Regions from separate parts of the Streptomyces sp. NPDC029164 genome, predicted to be linked through region 3. Evidence: riboswitches for the same ligand, from Rfam matches in the RefSeq annotation. Region 3 holds a riboswitch; each other region holds the start of a gene.

Region 1 (2,229 bases), on a different contig from region 3:
GATGGGCATCATCACCCTCGCCCTCATCGCCGGCGGCGCCATCGCGCCCGACGCGAACCCCCCGGTCTGGGTCATCGTCTCCGCCGGTCTGGCCATCGCCATGGGTACCTACCTGGGCGGCTGGCGCATCATCCGCACCATGGGCAGCGGCCTGACCGACCTCCAGCCGCAGCAGGGCTTCGCCGCCCAGACCTCGGCCGCGTCCGTCATCCTCGCCTCCTCGAACCTGGGCTTCTCGCTCTCCACCACCCACTCGTGCTCCGGTGCGGTCATGGGTGCGGGCCTGGGCCGCAAGGGCGGTGTGGTCCGCTGGTCCACCGCGACCCGCATGTTCGTCGCCTGGGGCCTGACCCTGCCGGCCGCCGCGCTGGTCTCGGCCGGTGCCGAGCTGGTCATGCGCGCCGGTGACGTCGGCATCGCCGCGGTCACGCTCTTCCTGATCGGGTCCTGCCTGGCCATCTGGTTCATCTCGCGCCGCCAGGTCGTCGACCACACCAACGTCAACGAGGCGGAGCCGGCCGGCGCCGGGGAGCCGGGCGTCGTCACCACGGCGATCGCCGCGGTCACCGTCCCGCCGACCGTCGCCGCCGCCGGCACCACCGCCGCGGTCACGGACGAAGACCTCAAGGCCACCATCCCGGCCGCGACGCAGACCCCGGCGGCTCCGGCCGCCGCGGTCTGACCGAGACAGAGACACCCAGAGACCCGGACATTCAGAAAGTGGCAGTATGAAGATCGACTGGGAAGCGCTCGGCTCCGTCTTCGGGGTCAGCCTCTTCGCCACCGTCGCCCTCGTGGCCCTCTTCACCCTGGGCCTGGTGGGCCTGTCCAAGCACGAGACCGCCACTGAGCAGGGCGGCACCGCCACCCTCGCCCGCAGCGGCGCGTACGCCTGCTTCGCGGTCATCGCCGCAGCCGTGGGCTACGGGATCTACCTGATCGTCGCCTGATCCGCCGCCCCGCGGCCGACCAGGTGTGAAGGCTCCCTCCGGATTTGTCCCGGAGGGAGCTTTTCGCATCCCGTGCCCCTGCCGCGCCGCAGGTCAACGGCGAGTTGACGGGCCTTCTCGGTGCGTGGTGGACTGCCCGAGCCAATACGGCGGCATGGAGAGGAAGTCCGGTGCGAATCCGGCGCGGTCCCGCCACTGTCACCGGGGAGCGCACGCCGCGCGTGCGCCCCGGGAGCCAGGAACTCTCGCCGCCGGACACGTCGAACCAGGGCGCGGACCCTGAGTGAGGACATACCTGCCACCATGCGTGCCGATCGCGTCTTCGCGTACGGCGCCACGGCGGGCCTGATCGGCGACCGGATCCTCGGTGATCCCCGCCGAGGGCACCCCGTGGCCGCCTTCGGACGGGCCGCCGCCGCCGCCGAACGCGCCCTGTGGCGCGACGACCGCGCCCGTGGCCTCCTGCACACGCTGGTGTGCGCCGGAGGCGCGGCCGCCGTGGGTGCGCTGGGCGCCCGCGCCGTGCGCACCCGGCCCGCTGCCGTCCGTATCGCCCTGACCGCCGCCGCCACCTGGGCTGTCGTGGGCGGCACCTCGCTGGGCCGGGAGGCCCGCGCCATCGGCGGGGCGCTCACCGCCGGGGACACCGAGGTGGCCCGGGAGCGGCTCCCGCACCTGTGCGGGCGCGATCCGCAGTCCCTGGACGGGCAGCAGATGGCCCGCGCCGTCGTGGAGTCGGTCGCGGAGAACACCTCCGACGCGGTGGTCGGGGCCCTGGTGTGGGGCGCCGTCGGCGGCGTCCCCGGCCTGCTGGCCTTCCGCGCCGTGAACACCCTGGACGCGATGGTCGGCCACAAGTCCCCCCGCTACCTGCGCTACGGCTGGGCCTCCGCCCGGCTCGACGACCTGGCCGGCTGGCCGGGGGCCCGGCTGACGGCCGCCGCCGCCGTACTGGCCGGTCCCGACCGGCGGGGAGCCGTACGCGCCTGGCGCGCGGACGCCGCCGCGCACCCGAGCCCGAACGCCGGGCCCGTCGAGGCCTCCTTCGCGGGAGCGCTCGGCGTACGGCTGGGCGGCACCCTCGCGTACGGCGGCCGCGTCGAGCACCGGGCGGTGCTGAACGGCGGGGCCGGCCGGCCGGTGGAGGTCGCGGACATCGAGCGGGCGGTACGGCTGTCGCGACAGGTGACCTGGCTGGCGCTCGGGGCCTGTGTGGCCGCCCGGACGCTGGCCTCCGCCGTATCCGGTGTATCCGGCGTATCCGGCGCATCCGGCAGGA
Region 2 (2,229 bases), on a different contig from region 3:
ACCGCTGGATCTTGATCCCTTGCTCGCCGTAGAACCACAGGTCCGGCCGCGACTGCATGCAGATACGCGACAACCACACGATGATCGTCCCGTGGTCCCCATCCGGCACTGCCTTGACCCCCAGCTTCCCGTTGATGAATTCAAACCGCAGCCCCTCGACCTCTCTGGCGGCTATCCGCGCCACGGTCTCGAACTCTTCGGTCAGCATCTGGGGCCGGTCGGTCATCACGGTCATGCCTTGCTCACCTTCCTCGACGGTGCTGCATCCGACGATAACGCCGGGCGCCGACACCCGTCCTGCACACTCGACCGCATGGACATCGTGATCAGGGCGGCGCTGCCCGCCGAGTACGAGCAGTTGGGTGAGATCACCGCGCAGGCCTACGTGGGCGACGGGCTGCTGGGCTCCGGCGAGGCGTTCTACGCGGGCGTGCTGCGCGACGTCGCCGGCCGGGCCGCCGACGGGGAGGTGCTCGTGGCCGTCTACGAGGGCGCCGTGCTCGGCGGCGTGACCTTCGCACCGCCCGGGAGCCCGCTGGCCGACATCGCCGGGCCCGGCGAGGCAGAGTTCCGGATGCTGGCCGTCTCCCGCGAGGCGCGCGGACGCGGCGTCGGCGAGGCCCTGGTGCGGGCCTGCATGGCCAGGGCGCGGGAGCTGGCGGGGGTCACGCACCTGGTGCTGTCGACCCAGCGCGGCATGACCGGGGCCCAGCGGATCTACGAGCGGCTCGGCTTCATCCGCACGCCGGAGCGGGACTGGGCACCCGTTCCCGGGCTGAAATTGCTCACGTTCCGGCTGGAGCTGTAGCCGCACCGACACAACATGTGGGGGGTCGCACAACAGCGCCCCCCCACATGTATGCTCATGGCTGCTGTCGCCGCAGGGGAATCCGGTGCGAATCCGGAACTGTCCCGCAACGGTATGAAGTGTCCGCCTACCGGACACCAAGTCCGAGGACCTGCCGACAGCGCGCCCGGCTCGACCGAACCGGGTGCCGACACGTCCGGGCCTCGCGGTTGGGCCGGTGGACGCCATGCGGTGCGTACGCGTTCCTGCCACGCCCGCATGCGCCCGCTCGCGCCCCGCTCCGCCGATGACCGGGCCGAGCGAGGGAGAGCTCCCGCCGTGACCATCGCGCCTTCCGCACCGCGCGCCGAGTCCGTTTCTGGCGACAACACCGAGGGCCCGGGGGCCACGCTGCTGCGTACCCTCACCGAACTGACGGCGGACCTCCCCGACACCGACCCCGGCCGCGTCGCCGCCGCCGCGCTCCGCGGCCGCAGCTCCGCCGCCGACGACGCCGAACTGCGCGGGCTGGCCACGGAGGCCGCCGCAGGTCTGATCTCCGAGGACCCCGCGTACTCGAAGCTCGCCGCCCGGCTGCTGACGCTGGCCGTGCGCGACGAGGCCGCGAGCCAGGGCTCCACCTCCTTCTCGGCCTCCGTCGAGGTCGGCCACCGCGAGGGCCTCATCGCCGACCGCACGGCCGAGTTCGTGCGCACCCACGCGAGCCGCCTGGACTCCCTCGTCGAGCTCACCCTCGCCGAGGGCGCCGACGACCGCTTCGGCTTCTTCGGCCTGCGCACCCTGCACAGCCGCTACCTGCTGCGCCACCCGATCACCCGTCAGGTCATCGAGACCCCGCAGTACTTCATGCTGCGCGTGGCCTGTGGCCTCGCCGCGGACGAGAGCGTCCAGGCCGTCGAGGAAGTGGCCTCGCTGTACCGGCTGATGAGCCGCCTCGACTACCTGCCCTCCTCCCCCACCCTCTTCAACTCCGGCACCCGGCACCCGCAGATGTCCTCCTGCTACCTGCTGGACTCCCCGCTGGACGAGCTCGACTCGATCTACGACCGCTACCACCAGGTGGCGCGCCTGTCGAAGCACGCGGGCGGCATCGGTTTGTCGTACTCCCGCATCCGCGCCCGCGGTTCCCTGATCCGCGGCACCAACGGCCACTCCAACGGCATCGTGCCGTTCCTGAAGACCCTCGACGCCTCCGTCGCCGCCGTGAACCAGGGCGGCCGCCGCAAGGGTGCCGCCGCCGTCTACCTGGAGACCTGGCACGCGGACATCGAGGAGTTCCTGGAGCTCCGCGACAACACCGGTGAGGACCAGCGCCGTACGCACAACCTGAACCTCGCCCACTGGGTCCCGGACGAGTTCATGCGCCGCGTGAACGCCGACGCCGAGTGGTCGCTGTTCTCCCCGGCCGACGTGCCCGAGCT
Region 3 (2,229 bases):
CACGGTCGGCGTACGGCTGGGGGCGGCGCCCGTCCGCGTCGGTGATCGCCGCGGTGCGGGCCCGCACCGCGGGATCGTGGGTGATCGGGGAAGTCGCGCGGGAGGCCAGGTCGGCGCGGTTCGCGGCGAGTTCGGGGGTGATCGCGTCGGTGCCCTGGGCGAGGCCGCGGGCGAGCGTGGTGATCTCGTTCGTCTTCTGGCGGGCGAAGGCGAGCCAGCGCCGCACCTGCGGGTCGATGTCGCGCTCGGCGCCGGCGTCCAGCGGCACGTGCAGGAGGGAGCAGGACGCGGAGACGTCGACCTGGTCGGCGAGCCCGAGGAGGGTCCCGAGCGTGGTCAGCGACTTCTGGTAGTCGTTGATCCAGATGTTGCGTCCGTTGACCACACCCGCGACGAGGCGCTTGCCCGGGAGCCCGCCGACTGCCGCGAGGTCGGCGAGGTTGGCGGCGGCGGCATCGGTGAAGTCGAGGGCGAGGCCCTCCACCGGGGCCTTCGCCAGCACCGGAAGCGCTTCGCCGAGCCGGTCGAAGTACGAGGCGACGAGCAGCTTCGGGCGGTCCGTGCGGGCGCCGAGCTCCCGGTAGGTGCGGGCTGCGGCGTTCAGCTCGGCCGGAGTGCGGTCCTGGACCAGGGCCGGCTCGTCCAGCTGGACCCACTCGGCACCCGCCGCGCGGAGCTCGGCGAGCACCTGGGCGTAGACGGGCAGCAGCCGGTCCAGCAGGGTGATCGGCTCGAAGCCGGCGGCCACGCCCGGGGCGGACTTGGCCAGGAGCAGGTAGGTGACCGGGCCGACGAGCACGGGCCGGGCCGTGTGCCCCGAGGAGAGGGCCTCGGCGAGTTCGGCGATCTGCTGGGTGGAGTCGGCGGTGAAGACGGTGTCGGGGCCGAGCTCGGGGACCAGGTAGTGGTAGTTCGTGTCGAACCACTTGGTCATCTCCAGCGGGGCCACGTCCTGCGTACCGCGCGCCATCGCGAAGTAGCCGTCCAGGGCGTCGGCTTCGACGGCGGCCCGGTGGCGGGTGGGGATCGCGCCGACCATGACCGTGGTGTCCAGGACGTGGTCGTAGTACGAGAAGTCTCCGGTCGGGACTTCGGTGATGCCGGCTTCGGCCAGCTGGGCCCAGTGGGCCCGGCGCAGCTCGCGGGCGGTCTCCCGGAGGGCGTCCGCGGTGACGCGGCCCTTCCAGTAGCCCTCGATCGCCTTCTTCAGTTCGCGGTTCTGGCCCTGACGGGGGTAGCCGTGGACGGTGGCCTGTACTGCCGCGGCTGCGGACTCGGTGGTCACGGAACTCTCCTTCGCGAGCGTGTCTCCATGGACCCAGTGGGGGCCGAGGGCGCGAAGGGTGCCGGAACGGGCGGCCCGCGTGGTCCCGTACGTCCGGGTACGCGACGGGGAGGATCCGCCTGAAAGCACGCCGACCCGCCCACGAGGTCACCGGGAAACCGGGCGCGATCGTTCGCGCTCGGGCAACGGGCAGGTCTTCGGACTCGTGGGCACGCCGGCCACTCGGGCAGACACCTACTGGCCGTCGCTTCCCAGGACCGGTTCCGGTCCCAGTGCGTATGACGGCGGTCGTTCCCACTTACCGCTGCGGGGCAGTCCCGGATTCCCACCGGGTTCCCTCTTACGACGCATCCCGCCTGGCGGACGGGGCGAACCAGCTGCGGGGTCCACCCTAGGGTGCCGGACTGAAGAATGGGCAGAGCGTTCCAGATATCGGACGGCGAAACGAGATCAGCCGCTCGTGCACACCAGGTAGGGGACGTACGGCCTTCACCGAGCAGCTCGGGCACAACGCGCTGATCCGCCCGCTCGGTGCGTACACCTGCCCGCCGCAGCGGCCGCTGCCCCGGGCGGTCTGACACCGGGGGCACGTGGGTCGGGCCGCCGCGGAGCCGCGGGGTCAGCGAGGGGCGTTTTCGGCGCCCAGGGGACGGGCGGCTCCGGCTCGGATGGCGTCGATGACCGCATCGTGCAGGTCGCGGCTCGCGCCCTCACTGGGGCACGGGATGGGGCTTCCCGCAAGCGCGAGCCACTCGGACGCCCCGGCGTACTGCACCGTGATGTACGCGAGGCCGTCGGCCTCGGTCCAGGTGGTGTGGATGTCGAGCTCACCGGTGAGGACGAGCCCCGGCCCGGCGGTCTCGCCGCTCTCGCCGGCCTCGTCGGTCTCGACCCCGCTGCGTCCGGTGAAGATCCCGCGTGTGGTCCATGATGCCCAGCTCATC

Evidence for each region. Region 3 has a riboswitch for cobalamin ahead of metE (5-methyltetrahydropteroyltriglutamate--homocysteine S-methyltransferase). Riboswitches for the same ligand answer to the same signal wherever they lie in the genome.
Region 1: it holds a riboswitch for cobalamin, as region 3 does, so the genes downstream of both, ACZ4VT_RS24005 (cobalamin biosynthesis protein) here and metE (5-methyltetrahydropteroyltriglutamate--homocysteine S-methyltransferase) in region 3, are expected to answer to the same signal.
Region 2: it holds a riboswitch for cobalamin, as region 3 does, so the genes downstream of both, ACZ4VT_RS05885 (ribonucleoside-diphosphate reductase subunit alpha) here and metE (5-methyltetrahydropteroyltriglutamate--homocysteine S-methyltransferase) in region 3, are expected to answer to the same signal.

Annotation. Positions count from the first base shown of each region.
Region 1 is NZ_JBVHWW010000025.1:109,243-111,471, reverse strand. It holds gene ACZ4VT_RS24015 (inorganic phosphate transporter) at 1-682, shown strand, start outside; gene ACZ4VT_RS24010 (hypothetical protein) at 729-950, shown strand; cobalamin riboswitch at 1,063-1,216, shown strand; gene ACZ4VT_RS24005 (cobalamin biosynthesis protein) at 1,254-2,229, shown strand, end outside.
Region 2 is NZ_JBVHWW010000004.1:115,434-117,662, reverse strand. It holds gene ACZ4VT_RS05895 (Uma2 family endonuclease) at 1-235, opposite strand, end outside; gene ACZ4VT_RS05890 (GNAT family N-acetyltransferase) at 314-808, shown strand; cobalamin riboswitch at 850-981, shown strand; gene ACZ4VT_RS05885 (ribonucleoside-diphosphate reductase subunit alpha) at 1,127-2,229, shown strand, end outside.
Region 3 is NZ_JBVHWW010000040.1:68,690-70,918, forward strand. It holds gene metE (5-methyltetrahydropteroyltriglutamate--homocysteine S-methyltransferase) at 1-1,285, opposite strand, end outside; cobalamin riboswitch at 1,457-1,678, opposite strand; gene ACZ4VT_RS31535 (hypothetical protein) at 1,905-2,228, opposite strand.